Regions from separate parts of the Paenibacillus andongensis genome, predicted to be linked through region 2. Evidence: a T-box and tRNA genes for the amino acid it is inferred to sense, from the RefSeq annotation. Region 2 holds a T-box; the other holds one or more tRNA genes.
The links. A T-box is a leader RNA that pairs with one kind of tRNA and senses whether it is charged. The one in region 2 lies ahead of trpS (tryptophan--tRNA ligase), so its partner is inferred to be a tRNA-Trp.
Positions count from the first base shown of each region.

Region 1: it has a tRNA-Trp gene. The T-box ahead of trpS (tryptophan--tRNA ligase) is inferred to sense a tRNA for this amino acid. The anticodon was not compared.

Region 1 is NZ_CP104467.1:1,495,003-1,502,350, reverse strand. Features, by position in the region: gene NYR53_RS06940 (alpha/beta fold hydrolase) at 9-803, shown strand; gene NYR53_RS06935 (ROK family protein) at 793-2,007, opposite strand; gene NYR53_RS06930 (class I SAM-dependent methyltransferase) at 2,081-2,890, opposite strand; gene NYR53_RS06925 (YjcZ family sporulation protein) at 3,040-3,153, shown strand; tRNA gene NYR53_RS06920 (tRNA-Leu) at 3,414-3,492, opposite strand; tRNA gene NYR53_RS06915 (tRNA-Leu) at 3,513-3,601, opposite strand; tRNA gene NYR53_RS06910 (tRNA-Cys) at 3,611-3,684, opposite strand; tRNA gene NYR53_RS06905 (tRNA-Gly) at 3,695-3,769, opposite strand; tRNA gene NYR53_RS06900 (tRNA-Gln) at 3,778-3,849, opposite strand; tRNA gene NYR53_RS06895 (tRNA-His) at 3,872-3,944, opposite strand; tRNA gene NYR53_RS06890 (tRNA-Trp) at 3,969-4,042, opposite strand; tRNA gene NYR53_RS06885 (tRNA-Tyr) at 4,057-4,138, opposite strand; tRNA gene NYR53_RS06880 (tRNA-Thr) at 4,148-4,223, opposite strand; tRNA gene NYR53_RS06875 (tRNA-Phe) at 4,240-4,315, opposite strand; tRNA gene NYR53_RS06870 (tRNA-Asp) at 4,336-4,412, opposite strand; tRNA gene NYR53_RS06865 (tRNA-Met) at 4,425-4,501, opposite strand; tRNA gene NYR53_RS06860 (tRNA-Val) at 4,558-4,630, opposite strand; tRNA gene NYR53_RS06855 (tRNA-Glu) at 4,645-4,719, opposite strand; tRNA gene NYR53_RS06850 (tRNA-Ser) at 4,735-4,826, opposite strand; tRNA gene NYR53_RS06845 (tRNA-Asn) at 4,830-4,905, opposite strand; rRNA gene NYR53_RS06840 (23S ribosomal RNA) at 5,022-7,348, opposite strand, start outside.
Region 2 is NZ_CP104467.1:1,631,825-1,639,172, reverse strand. Features, by position in the region: gene NYR53_RS07610 (response regulator transcription factor) at 1-531, shown strand, start outside; gene gerQ (spore coat protein GerQ) at 745-1,161, shown strand; gene NYR53_RS07600 (hypothetical protein) at 1,217-1,513, opposite strand; gene NYR53_RS07595 (metal-dependent hydrolase) at 1,767-2,750, shown strand; gene NYR53_RS07590 (alpha/beta-type small acid-soluble spore protein) at 2,880-3,107, opposite strand; gene NYR53_RS07585 (DUF5325 family protein) at 3,261-3,443, shown strand; gene trpS (tryptophan--tRNA ligase) at 3,514-4,497, opposite strand; T-box leader at 4,563-4,827, opposite strand; gene NYR53_RS07575 (permease) at 4,986-6,110, shown strand; gene ilvD (dihydroxy-acid dehydratase) at 6,282-7,348, opposite strand, start outside.

The DNA.
Region 1 (7,348 bases), 140 kb from region 2:
GAAGGACAATGAAACATCATATTAACGGGACGGAACTGTTTGTCGAAGAAAAAGGGCATGGAGCACCTGTAATTTTACTACACGGCTTCCCATTGGATCATCGTATGTGGCAATCGCAGATAGACGCGTTGTCGGGAAGCTATCGTGTCATAACACCTGATTTACGTGGCATGGGCCAGTCTGACGTACCTGCATCGAATATATCGATAGACCAATATGCCAATGACATTTTAACTTTAATGGATAAAATGGGCATAGAAAAAGCCGCACTTGGCGGCTTCTCCATGGGTGGATATGTGGCGTTTGCACTTCTACGCAAAGCTCCAAAACGTTTCACAGGGCTTATCTTGGCCAATACTCGTCCTGAAGCAGATGGACAAGAAGCTCGTAAGAATCGTTTAAACATGGCTGTCTCTCTCTATGAAAAAGGGTCCGTGGTGGCAAGAGACGCTATGCTGCCTAAACTTATTACAGAACCTTCCAAGCAAGAACATCCTAAGCTCGTCGATACCTTGAGTATGGTGATGGAATCGATGCCAGCAGAGGGACTTGTCCATGCTTGTCTTGCTATGGCATTCCGCGAGGACTCTGTCGACCTGCTTAGCTCAATCTCGGTGCCAACGCTCGTCATCGCAGGCGAACAAGACCCGATCGCGCCTCCGGATGTCATGAAGAAAATGGCTGACCTGATTAATGGCGTCAGCTATCATGTAATACCCGCTGCCTCACATTTGACGCCTATGGAAAAGCCGGAAGCTTTCAATGCGCTGATGATTGATTTTCTAAAGGGCATTAAAGCCTAACCAACTGGTCCATGACCATCACGGCTGCACCAATTGCCAGAGCTTCCTCACCAAGCTGCCCTTTGCTGAAAACAACCTGATAGGCGGGGTAGTAGTATGTCTTCCGAATCGCTACCTGCGTAGCGGTTTGGAAAAACAACTCCCCGCCCGCAATTAATGGCCCCCCTAGGATTACCTTCTCAGGGTGTAAAATATTTAGCAAGTTAGCTAGTCCAATGCCGAAATAAGTGGCAGCCTCCGTGATGATCTCCACAACTAGGGGATCATTTTTTTTGAGCGCCTCCATCACATGCAGGTACGTGACATGCTCGGGGTCATCAACCAAATGAGACAACGCCGTAGATCGACCCTGCTTTAAGGCGGATCGAGCTGCCTTCTCGATGGCATATAAAGAAGCATACGACTCCAATGCTCCATAGTTGCCTGACGTATTACGATGGGGAACACCATCCGTTTGAATAATCATCTGACCTACAGAGCCTTCCATATCGACGGCACCATAAATAACCTTTCCTTCAGAAACCATGGAGGAGCGCAAACCAATTCCAGCATGAATATAGAGCAGATGCTTAAAACTCTGCGTACGTTGATGCCATGATTCAGCTAGGATCGCCGCGTTAGCTCCATTATCCAGCAATGCGGGAATACCTAATTCTCCCGTCAACTGCCTACAAATCTCAACATTTCTCCATCCTTTTGCTGGAAAATAGGACGGTTCCAAGATGGTCCCTGACAAGCGATCCACAGGACCAACCGCACCAATCCCTATTCCAAGCACAGAGGAAGAATCAATGTTATGTGTGGATAACATCCTTTGTACTTCATCTACGATTAGACATATCAGCACATCTGGCGTCATCTCAGCCGTCATCGTCCAGCTCCGTGTATCCAATTTCTTCATTCCCAGATCGACAAGGACAAGCTTGGACAACGTTCTGGATATTTCCAAACCAAATACATAAGCATAGGCCGGATTCTTTTCATACAGAATCGGCCTACGCCCTCCTGTTGAAGCACCGAAACCAGATTCAAGGATAAGTCCTTGTATCGTAAGTTCCTCCAAAAGCCGCGTCAACGTAGATACCGTCATCCCGCTTTGCTCTAACAACTCCGTTTTGGATACCGTTGTTTGACGACAAATTCGCTCATAGATTTCTTTCGCCTTACGATTCGGAATTCGTTCTGTTATGACATCTACGTTCAAAGAAACAGCCCCCAATGATAATCTTTCTCATATATTTCGCCATTGGGAAGCCAAATTCCTTCCTTGTCTTCCCTTATTCCTTCGATCCAATCATGAGAGTATATCCCATATAGGGATGATATTTATTAACGAGCTCATCGTATTTGGCGGTAATTTGCCAAATCCGCGGATCCATAAACGACTGCTTATCAGACAAGTGAACAGGGTCTGGATGTTGGACTTGATCTTCGAACATGGTTAGCGGGAAAGCATGTATCCCTGAGAAGTCCACGGGTTCAAATTTGCTCTTCTCTAACAGCTCCCGCCATTCATCCATACTATATATTTTACTTACCCCATAGAAGCTGCACAGCGCCCGATGAACACCCGGTGACATCTCTTTGATTCGGATAACTTCTCGATCATAGAGCTTACCTTCGGATTTAAGTACCCTATAATACTCGGATACAGCTTTCTGAGCATCTGCAAAATTCGTCACTGACTCCACCATCACAACATCAAAAGTATGATCATCAAAGGGTAATTGGCATACATCCCCAACCTTGAATTGTACCTGTACCCCCTGCTTCTCAGCTCTTATGATCGCTTTCGCAATCATTTCCGGACGAATATCGACTGCTGTTACTTCGCATCCTTGCTCGGCCAGGAAACATGCCGTTCTTCCAGTCCCGCATCCGACCTCTAGCACGCGCTTCCCTTTCTCAATGGGATACTTCTTCAATTGTTCAATCGTCTCTCCGAATCCCCCGGGATGCGCATTGCCCACTCCTAATTTGGCTAACATATCTAAGTACTCGATAGCACTTACACCTCCACAATGGCATAACATTCTCTTTTCTACCATATGGGGGGCTGCAGCCTCTTGTTCAGATTCTTGGTACATTTTCTAAAAAAAGGCGCTCGCCTAAAAGCGTATTTTTCCAACCTCTATTAGGCTAAAAACTGAATCAAATCATAACCACTCCCCATAGGATAGTATTGTCTCTCATCCGATTTCGCAGAGAACATTCCTTTAGATGGGGGGTGACATAAATGGGTGTTGCTGCTGGTGCTGGTGTTGGTTACGGCGGTGGTCATACTTCCGCCGCTGCTGTTCTCGTATTGTTTATTTTGCTCGTAATCGTAACTATGTCTTTCTGTTGGTAATCATGAATCATTAGAGATATTGGCAAAAAATAAGGAGTTTCGGTTCAGACGACCGAAACTCCTCCTAGATACGTGATCATTCTCTTTAATGCCGACAATCTATGCAACATACCATCCCTACCCGCATCGATCTTTTTACTTACTTTTACGACTGCAGCATTTTGTGAATTTAATAATTGATCTACTCTAAATAGCAATATACGAATACATAGAAAAAGCTCATGAAATCGAATGATTTCATGAGCTTTTTCTATTCGTTATACCGGCAAGAGGACTCGAACCTCCACCCTTTCGGACTCGATTTTGAGTCGAGCGCGTCTGCCATTCCGCCATGCCGGCATATGAACTTGTAAAAATAATGGTGCCGAAGACCAGACTTGAACTGGTACGGTAGTCACCTACCGCAGGATTTTAAGTCCTGTGCGTCTGCCGATTCCGCCACTCCGGCTAATAAATGTGGAGGCGCCACCCAGATTCGAACTGGGGGTAAAGCTTTTGCAGAGCTCTGCCTTACCACTTGGCTATGGCGCCTTAGTAATAATGGAGCGGAAGACGGGGATCGAACCCGCGACCCTCGCCTTGGCAAGGCGATGCTCTACCGCTGAGCCACTTCCGCATATAAAACTGGGGATCAAGGATTTGAACCTTGGCATGACGGAGTCAAAGTCCGTTGCCTTACCGCTTGGCTAATCCCCATTATGTTGCTTTGGTAATAATGGGCGGACGACGGGACTTGAACCCGCGAATGCCGGATCCACAAACCGGTGCGTTAACCCCTTCGCCACGACCGCCACAATATTAAGTTTAATGCATTTTGGCAGGGGCAGCAGGAATTGAACCCACACCAAAGGTTTTGGAGACCTTTGTTCTACCCTTAAACTATGCCCCTACAAAAAAGGAAAATGGAGGCTGATGGATTCGAACCACCGAACTCGAAGAGAGCAGATTTACAGTCTGCCGTGTTTAGCCACTTCACTAAGCCTCCACAAAGCAATGGTGCCGTCGAGAGGACTTGAACCCCCAACCTACTGATTACAAGTCAGTTGCTCTACCAGTTGAGCTACAACGGCTTATTTAGTTAATAAATGGTGGCTTTGGACGGAATCGAACCGCCGACACAAGGATTTTCAGTCCTCTGCTCTACCGACTGAGCTACAAAGCCTTACTAATAGAATGTGATAATGGCGGAGCTGACGGGATTCGAACCCGCGGTCTCCTGCGTGACAGGCAGGCATGTTAGGCCACTACACCACAGCTCCACATTCATTATTTGGTTGCGGGGGCAGGATTTGAACCTGCGGCCTTCGGGTTATGAGCCCGACGAGCTACCGGGCTGCTCCACCCCGCGTCATTAAGTATATGTCACGTTTCCTATTAAATCAAGTAGCTGATTAGGAAACATGATGGAGGCTGACGGGATCGAACCGCCGACCCTCTGCTTGTAAGGCAGATGCTCTCCCAGCTGAGCTAAGCCTCCATGGGAATTAAAAATGGTGACCCGTAGGGGACTCGAACCCCTGTTACCTCCGTGAAAGGGAGGTGTCTTAACCACTTGACCAACGGGCCTTACTAGAAAGATAGTGGCGGAGAGAGAGGGATTCGAACCCTCGAGACGCTTGTGACGCCTACACGATTTCCAATCGTGCTCCTTCGGCCAGCTCGGACACCTCTCCATATGGCTCCCCGAACAGGACTCGAACCTGTGACAACTCGATTAACAGTCGAGTGCTCTACCAACTGAGCTATCAGGGAATAGGAATATATATCTTTCAAGGATTTATTCCTTGAAAACTAGATACGAAACGTTTGTAAAATATTCCTTAGGTTTCAAACTGAGAGACTTTGACTTTCGTCAAAGATCCCTATATTAGGTTAAGCCCTCGACCGATTAGTATTCGTCAGCTGCATGCATTGCTGCACTTCCACCTCGAACCTATCAACCTCGTCGTCTACAAGGGGTCTTACATACTGGGAAATCTCATCTTGAGGGGGGCTTCGCGCTTAGATGCTTTCAGCGCTTATCCCCTCCGTACATAGCTACCCAGCGATGCCTCTGGCGAGACAACTGGTACACCAGCGGTACGTCCATCCCGGTCCTCTCGTACTAAGGACAGCTCCTCTCAAATTTCCTACGCCCGCGACAGATAGGGACCGAACTGTCTCACGACGTTCTGAACCCAGCTCGCGTACCGCTTTAATGGGCGAACAGCCCAACCCTTGGGACCTACTTCAGCCCCAGGATGCGATGAGCCGACATCGAGGTGCCAAACCTCCCCGTCGATGTGGACTCTTGGGGGAGATAAGCCTGTTATCCCCAGGGTAGCTTTTATCCGTTGAGCGATGGCCCTTCCATTCGGTACCACCGGATCACTAAGTCCGACTTTCGTCCCTGCTCGACTTGTAGGTCTCGCAGTCAAGCTCCCTTATGCCTTTGCACTCTGCGAATGATTTCCAACCATTCTGAGGGAACCTTTAAACGCCTCCGTTACATTTTAGGAGGCGACCGCCCCAGTCAAACTGCCCACCTGACACTGTCCCCATACCGGATTACGGTACCAGGTTAGAACTCCGATACGATCAGGGTGGTATCCCAACGGCGCCTCCACCCAAGCTGGCGCTCAGGCTTCAAAGGCTCCCACCTATCCTGTACAGATCGTACCAAAGTCCAATATCAAGCTGCAGTAAAGCTCCATGGGGTCTTTCCGTCTTGTCGCGGGTAACCTGCATCTTCACAGGTATTAAAATTTCACCGGATCTCTCGTTGAGACAGCGCCCAAGTCGTTACGCCATTCGTGCGGGTCAGAATTTACCTGACAAGGAATTTCGCTACCTTAGGACCGTTATAGTTACGGCCGCCGTTTACTGGGGCTTCAATTCATAGCTTCGGGTTGCCCCTAACCACTCCTCTTAACCTTCCAGCACCGGGCAGGCGTCAGCCCGTATACTTCGCCTTGCGGCTTCGCACAGACCTGTGTTTTTGCTAAACAGTCGCTTGGGCCTTTTCACTGCGGCCCCCTCGGGCTATTCACCCTACCGAGGCACCCCTTCTCCCGAAGTTACGGGGTCATTTTGCCGAGTTCCTTAACGAGAGTTCTTCCGCGCGCCTTAGAATTCTCTTCTCACCCACCTGTGTCGGTTTGCGGTACGGGCACCTTCGCCTGGCTAGAAGCTTTTCTTGGCAGTGTGAACTCATGACCTTCGGTACTTAAAGTTTCCCTCCCCATCACAGCCCAGCCTTACGGTTAGCGGATTTGCCTACTAACCAGCCTCACTGCTTGGACGAGCATCCATCAGCTCGCGTCACTATCCTTCTGCGTCACTCCATCGCTCATAACGGCTACGGTGGTACAGGAATTTCCACCTGTTGTCCATCGACTACGCCTTTCGGCCTCGCCTTAGGTCCCGACTTACCCTGAGCGGACGAGCCTTCCTCAGGAACCCTTAGGTTTTCGGCGGATCAGATTCTCACTGATCTTTTCGTTACTTATACCGGCATTCTCACTTGTATGCGCTCCACCTGTCCTTACGGTCAGAATTCAACGTACATACAACGCTCCCCTACCCATGCACATACGTGCAAGCCATAGCTTCGGTGGCGTGTTTAGCCCCGTTACATTTTCGGCGCAGAGTCACTCGACCAGTGAGCTATTACGCACTCTTTCAATGGTGGCTGCTTCTAAGCCAACATCCTGGTTGTCTGTGCAACTCCACATCCTTTCCCACTTAACACACACTTGGGGACCTTAGCTGATGGTCTGGGCTGTTTCCCTTTTGACAATGGATCTTAGCACTCACTGTCTGACTCCCGGATTTAAGTTTGTGGCATTCAGAGTTTGACTGGACTTGGTAACCCTTGGCGGGCCCCGCACCCAATCAGTGCTTTACCTCCACAACTCCACATCCGAGGCTAGCCCTAAAGCTATTTCGGGGAGAACCAGCTATCTCCGAGTTCGATTGGAATTTCTCCGCTACCCCCACCTCATCCCCGCATTTTTCAACATGCGTGGGTTCGGGCCTCCAGTGAGTGTTACCTCACCTTCACCCTGGACAGGGGTAGATCACACGGTTTCGGGTCTACGTCCACGTACTCAAGCGCCCTATTCAGACTCGCTTTCGCTGCGGCTCCGCCTTTTCAGCTTAACCTCGCACGGGAACGTAACTCGCCGGTTCATTCTACAAAAGGCACGCCATCACC
Region 2 (7,348 bases):
ATTATGCTGCCTGATGTTGACGGGATTCAACTATGCACAGACTTCCGCAATTCGTCAGCCATCCCCATTCTTATGGTATCCGCCAAAAATGAGGTCTCCGATCGCGTCAAAGGCCTGCAGACTGGTGCTGATGATTACCTATGTAAACCATTCTCAATGAGGGAACTGTCAGCAAGAATACAAGCTTTACTGCGACGTTCACATGCCTTTCCTCCGCCAGTTCAATCTACCGATACGACCGAGCAAGTCGTTCATCTGGATCTAGAGAAGCGCTGCCTTTTTGTACATAGCAAAATCATAGAGACCACATTCTCTGAATTTGAAATCATGAAACTTTTTTGGCAAAATCAAGGGCGAGTATACAGCCGGGAGGAGCTTCTAAACCGGGTCCGTGGTTTCGATTCCTATGTAACCGAACGTGCAATCGATGTACATATCGCAAACCTTCGCAAAAAAATAGAAGCCGATCCCAAAGAACCGAAATATATTAAGACGGTATGGGGTGTCGGTTATAAATTCCTACTTACGTGAGCTCCTGATGGGGCTTTTTTTGTTTGGGAAAATTAAGCTAAAACCAGTCACCAAATGGGCATGAGCACAATATGATGATTATGGAAAATGACAATGACGAAGACATTGTTTCACAATTCAATTATGAAGAAAGCTTTCTCAATGAAAGCTCAAGGAGGAAATACCAACATGTTGAATAGCCCTTACAGAATCGGTAACCTAGGAAACCCAGCCATGATCCCGCAAGCCCAATACGGATCCTCTTATCCGGCTTATCCCGTTCCAACAACGAGTTCGAGTATGCCTAGTATGCCTGCACCAAGCGGAACTGGCTTCCCACCTGCTGGCGGTCTGCAAACAGGTGTAAATGTACCCGGTCAACTTCCTATGGAACAATCCTATATCGAGAATATTCTTCGTTTGAACCTTGGGAAAATAGTAACAATCTACATGACATACGAAAATAACTCGCAATGGAACGCCAAAATTTTCAAAGGTAAATTGGAAGCTGCAGGCCGTGATCATATCATCATCAGCGATCCTGCTACCGGCATGCGTTTCTTATTACTTATGGTGAATCTAGACTACATTACGTTCGACGAGGAACTCAATTACATGTATCCATACACAGGCGGAGTCGGCCCGAGATAATGGTTAGATCACATATAATGCCGTTTGCTCTTGTTAAGAGCAGCGGCTTTTTTTGTCATGTAGAAGTCACTTCTGCGAAATGCCACATATGCAGCTTGCGCAGGCCGCCTTCAATCCACTCTTCCCATACAGCTTGATGTGAAGCATATTCGATCCCGTGCAAACGTTCTTGTTTCAAAGAGAGATACTCCTCATAGGTAACTTCTTTCCAAATCTCTACAAAAAGTCCTTCCTGATCCGTTCCCTCCAGCAGCTCAAACCGCCCTTCCCGCCGCTGCCATTCCTGCATATAGATGAGAAAGGACTCCCGAAAAGCGGGTTTTATGGCATACTCTACAAAAACTTTAGACATTTTTAGATCTCCCTCTGATTTATTTTTTGCTCCAAAATGGTAAACTAATAAAAAGACGGAAAAATGTCCATGCTTACAAGGATGCATGATTCTGTCGTCTTATCAGGACGAGCGCGCTTGTCAAGGTTGATGCGAAGCAAAAAGTATAAAACTTATTCCTTCTTATCAACTGAAGTAAGTTTTCCTACGGAAAACTCAGCCCATGCTTACGAAGAAAATTTTCCCTACGGAAAATTCTTAGGAGGAAACCCATTTGGACACAGGCACTCATCTCGTAATTGGTTTAGGGTTAGCGGGACTGTCACAAATTGACCCAAGCGTTTCTGCGGACACTGCGGCAACCACTGCGGTCTTCATCGGCACGGTTATTGGCTCACAGATTCCGGATGTGGACGGGCTTCTTCGTTTTAAAGGGAACGCCACTTACATTCGAAATCACCGTGGTCGTTCTCACTCTTTGCCAGCTCTACTTTTATGGACGCTGCTGATCACTGGAGCTCTTGCTCTTTTCTTCCATGGAATTCCCCTGCTGCACCTTGGTATGTGGGTAGGAATCGCCGTTTGTTTTCACGTCTTTACAGATTGTTTCAACACATATGGTACACAAGCGTTCCGGCCATTCTCTGAAAAGTGGGTGTCATGGAACATTATACACATCTTTGATCCCTTTATCTTTTCAAGCCACATCGCAGCTATTTTCATGTGGTCTTTCCATGTCGCTAGTCCAAAGCTGGTATTCCCGACTTTGTACGGGGTTATCGCCCTATATTACATCTGGCGCTCTCTCGACCATTACATCGTAGAAAAAGGACTATATCGCAAAGACCCCACCCATATGCCCGGGGATAAATACACACTTATTGTAACATTCAACCTCTATGTGTGGAACGTAGTGAAACGCAGAACAGACGGCACCTTCCAGTTGGGTGAACTGAAGAATTCAAAGCTTAGGTGGATTGACACTATCAAATGTGAAGACCATCCAGCCATCGAGGCGTCCAAGAATCACGAAGACATTCAAGCCTTACTTTACTTCTCGTCCTATACTTGTGCGGAAGTGAAAGAACATCGGTGGGGGTATGAAGTAAGATGGGCTGATGTGCGTTATCGCCACCGCAAGCAGTATCCATTCGTCGGCGTAATCCTGATGGATCACAATTTCCAAACACTCGATTCTTATGTGGGCTGGGTAAATGACACTAGGCTTGAAAAAAAGCTAAAAGTGGATCTTTATTAGAAAAGAGGCGCGTTAACCAAACGCGTCTTTTTTACATGTAATAAAGACATACAAAAAGCCCAGGGGTTTATAGGCCCCTGAGCTTTATTGTTACTTAAATTGGGAAAACTATGGACGAAGTCAGGCTATCTAGCTGCGGAAGCCAGATTGTCCTGCTAGCGTTTGCTCAGCGATTTGTACCAACCGGCGAGTAATGTTACCCCCGATTGCACCAGCATCGCGAGTAGCCATATAACCCATGTAACCATCTTGAGGAATTTGGATGCCCAGTTCTTGAGCTACCTCATATTTCAATTGATCTAAAGCTTGAGTGGCTTGTGGAACTACCAGTGTGTTGCTGCTACGATTTTGCGCCATAAGGATCAGACTCCTTTCAGTCAGCTATAATCTTTGATGTATTTGCAAGCTTGCAAAGATAGTATGTGGAGGAAATGAATTTATATGCACAGCGATCAAAAAAGTTTAAAATAAGAAGACACTGTTCAATTTTCTAGAAAGTAGGTCACATTCATGAGCAAACCACTCGCTCTTCTATTCGCTGTTGTTGGCACCCTACTGCTCGCCTCCATCAGTTTGTTCATTGCCCTCAGGCAGCCTTGGATGATCCTTGCCTGTTCCATCATCTCCTTAGGCTTCATTGGATATGGATTTGCGGTTAAAGCGAAGATTCGCAAGAAGAATACGCGGTCTTAACGAAGGGAACAACACGATAAAGAGAAAGAGCCCAAGCAGCTATCCCAGCTGCTTGAGCTCTTTTTGCTTTTTATATAACGACGAAGCCCATCCGCTTCTTCACTTCGAGCAGGGTTTGATCAGCCACCTCAGCAGCTTCTTGCGCTCCTTTTTTCAAAATGTCGAAAATTTCGCCTGAGCTGCGAATTTCACGATAGCGTTGTTGGATCGGCTCGAGAACAGCGACGAGGTGCTCAGCTAGATCCTTTTTGAAAGGTCCATAGCCTTGCCCATCGTATTTGGCTTCAATCTCAACTAAGCTCATTTCTGCAAAATGTGAGTAGATCGACATCAAATTACTAACCTCCGGCTTGTTCTGAGGATCATACTTTACCTCACGGCCAGAATCTGTGACTGCACGACTAAGCTTCTTACGGATGACATCGGGCTCATCCAGCATGGCAATATAACTGCCGGCATTCGGATTGCTTTTGCTCATCTTTTTGGATGCATCATCCAAAGACATGATTCTCGCACCGATCTCAGGCATATAAGGCTGCGGCATGACAAACATTTCACCAAAACGGTTATTGAAGCGGTTCGCCAAGTCGCGCGTCAACTCCAAATGCTGCTTCTGATCATCACCAACCGGAATAAGGTCAGCATTGTATAACAGGATGTCTGCTGCCATCAGGGATGGATACGTAAAGAGGCCAGCACCGACGGATTCCTTGCCTTCGGACTTGTCCTTGAACTGTGTCATACGCTCCAGCTCTCCCATATGCGTCAGCGTCGTCATAATCCAGCCGAGCTCAGCATGCGCATGAACATGGGACTGCAGAAAGATGGATGCTTTACTAGGATCTAGTCCAGCAGCAATATATAGCGAAGCTATAGACTCTGTTTGCTCCTTCAAAGCTGCCGGATCCTGAGGAACCGTGATCGCGTGCATATCGACAACCATAAAATAACAGCGGTGCAAATGCTGCAGCTTCACATAATTGCGCAGAGCGCCAATATAGTTGCCAATCGTCAGCTGTCCGCTGGATTGCATACCGGATAATACTCGTTTCATTGGATAATCCCTCCAGAATTCTTAATTTCTTATTGTCTAAAGAAACAACAAAAAGGCCTCTCCCCGCAAGGGACGAGAGACCGTGGTACCACCCTAATTTGTCCGTGAAAATTATTCAACAAGACCTTCAGGCTCTGATAACGGGGAGCTGCCGTTTGGCATACTTGGACAGATGAGGATGTTTTCCGGCCTAGGTTCCGGCAACCTGCATACTGTGTTCAGCCTCATGCTCAAGGATCCATTCGGTTTGCTTGTTTCACCGGTTCACACCAACCACCGGCTCTCTGAGAAACAGATGACAAACTTACTTGTTCCTATCATCGCGAATTGATTTTATATAATTATACACCCTTACAATCCATTGTCAATCAAGGACATTGTCCTATCTGAACCTGCATGTACATAGGATAGATCATACTAGCCTTTCTAAGGATAAAAAAGCCGCGTCCTTCGAAGGATGCATCAACGGACAAAGGGGTGTCAACGAAGTGCCAACGACTCTATACCGCTGGAGCCTTCCAATCTCCACCTTGATTTGCGCGTTTCTTCTCATCTTAATCGTGACAACGAGAGAGCTTCCTCCTATGGGTTTGGTCATTTATGAAACCAAGCACGTCTTTACAGCCTTCATGGGTATCTTTCTCGACGCTTTGCCTTTTATGTTACTGGGCGTCCTTCTATCCACGGTTGTTGAAAACTTCATTCCAGAAGCGTTCATCAGACGCATGACGCCGCGGCACCCGCTAGGAGGTATCTTATTTGCCTGCGTTCTTGGCATCATGTTCCCGCTCTGTGAATGCGGAATGATTCCTTTCGTTCGTCGGCTCATGCGAAAAGGAATGCCTGTATACATAGCCGTCATCTTCATTCTAGTCGGTCCAATTCTGAATCCCATTGTCTTCGCTTCGACGTTCATGGCTTTCCGTGGCGAGCCTTCGATGGCTTACTCGCGAATGGGACTTACATTTGGCGTTGCCCTCATCGTAGGACTGCTGCTGACTCGTTTCATGAAAGACAGTCCTTTACGTCATCCTATCGAGTATCAGACTAACACGCACCACCACGGGGGTTCCAGCCCTGGACATCACGCCGAACACATTCATGCTCATGAACACGGTCACGATCATCATCATAGTCACAACCATCATCATGAACATGAACACAATCATGATCATCATCACGGCCACAGCCACTCGCACGGTGATGGCCGCATGATGACAATGTTCAGCCACGGTACAACGGAGCTATTCGAAATGAGTAAATACTTGATGCTGGGTGCTTTCCTGACCGCTCTTATCCAAACATTCGTCGCTCAAGACAGCTTATCTGCGATCGGTCAGGGACCATTCATTTCACATGTGTTCATGATGGGCTTTGCCTACCTGCTCTCCCTGTGCTCCACAACAGATGCGTTCGTCGCTGCTTCCTTCGCTAATTCCTTCTCTCCAGGTTCCTTACTGGCTTTCCTTGTATTCGGCCCGATGATCGACGTCAAAAGTACACTGATGATGCTCTCCATCTTTAAAGCCCGCTTCGTGCTGACTCTCTCTATCGTTGTCGCTGTTACGGTACTAGCAGGTTCGTTGCTTATTATGCACTTCTTTATAGCTTAAGGAGATTTTGGAACCAAGCTACAGGGATAGAAGTATGCAAACTCATAATTTGCTGCACATTTTGCACTTGCTGCTTTGCAAATTGGTCGCGCAACATTGAGCAATCATAGCAAATTTCCCCAAACAAAAAAGGAGCTCGCCACTTATGGCGAAACTCCTTTTTAATATATATTAGAACTTCAGAATGGCTCCTGCACTAGCATTTGTCACCATTTTTGTATAGCGCGCCAAATATCCGGTTTGGATTTTTGGTTGGAATTCTGTCCAGCTCTCGCGGCGTTTCGCGAATTCTTCATCGCTGATTTGCAGTTCGATTTTACGACCGTCCATGTCCACATCAATGATGTCGCCGTCCTGTACGAAAGCAAGAGGTCCGCCCTCAGCCGCTTCCGGTGAGATATGACCGATCGAGATACCGCGGGATGCGCCGGAGAAACGTCCGTCCGTAATTAACGCAACCTTCGCGCCAAGACCCATACCTACGATTTGAGAAGTAGGAGCTAGCATTTCTGGCATACCAGGTCCACCCTTCGGACCTTCGTATCGAATAACAACGACATGACCTTCTTTAACATGACCGTTCGCAATACCGTACAAAGCTTCGTCTTGCGAGTTGAAACAAATCGCTGGACCTACGTGACGTCCGCCAACGGATTTATCAACAGCGCCAACTTTAACGATACTGCCTTCAGGAGCGAGGTTACCGAACAGAACAGCAAGTCCGCCTCTTTCACTGTGTGGGTTCGACAACGGACGGATAACGTCTGTATTTTGAATTTCGCGGCCAGCTACATTCTCACGAAGCGTCTGCGCTGTTACAGAGAGACAATCACCGTTGAAAGCTCCCGGTTTTTTGAGCAGCTCATTAATTACCGCGCTCACACCGCCTGCCAAGTGCACGTCTTCAATATGGTAATCGGAAGCCGGAGCGATTTTAGCTAGGTGAGGTACGCGTTCTGCCACTTCATTAATACGGTAAATCGGATAGTGTATGCCAGCTTCGTGCGCAATAGCAAGTGTGTGAAGAACTGTGTTCGTGGAACCGCCCATCGCCATATCAAGAGCAAATGCATTATCGATCGCTTCGATTGTAACAATATCACGAGGCTTGATGTCTTTTTCAATTAGGACCATCAATTGTTTGGCGCAATCTTTCACGAATTGCTTACGCTCTTCTGCAACAGCCAGAATTGTACCGTTACCGGGCATTGCCAGGCCAAGGCCCTCAGCCAAACAGT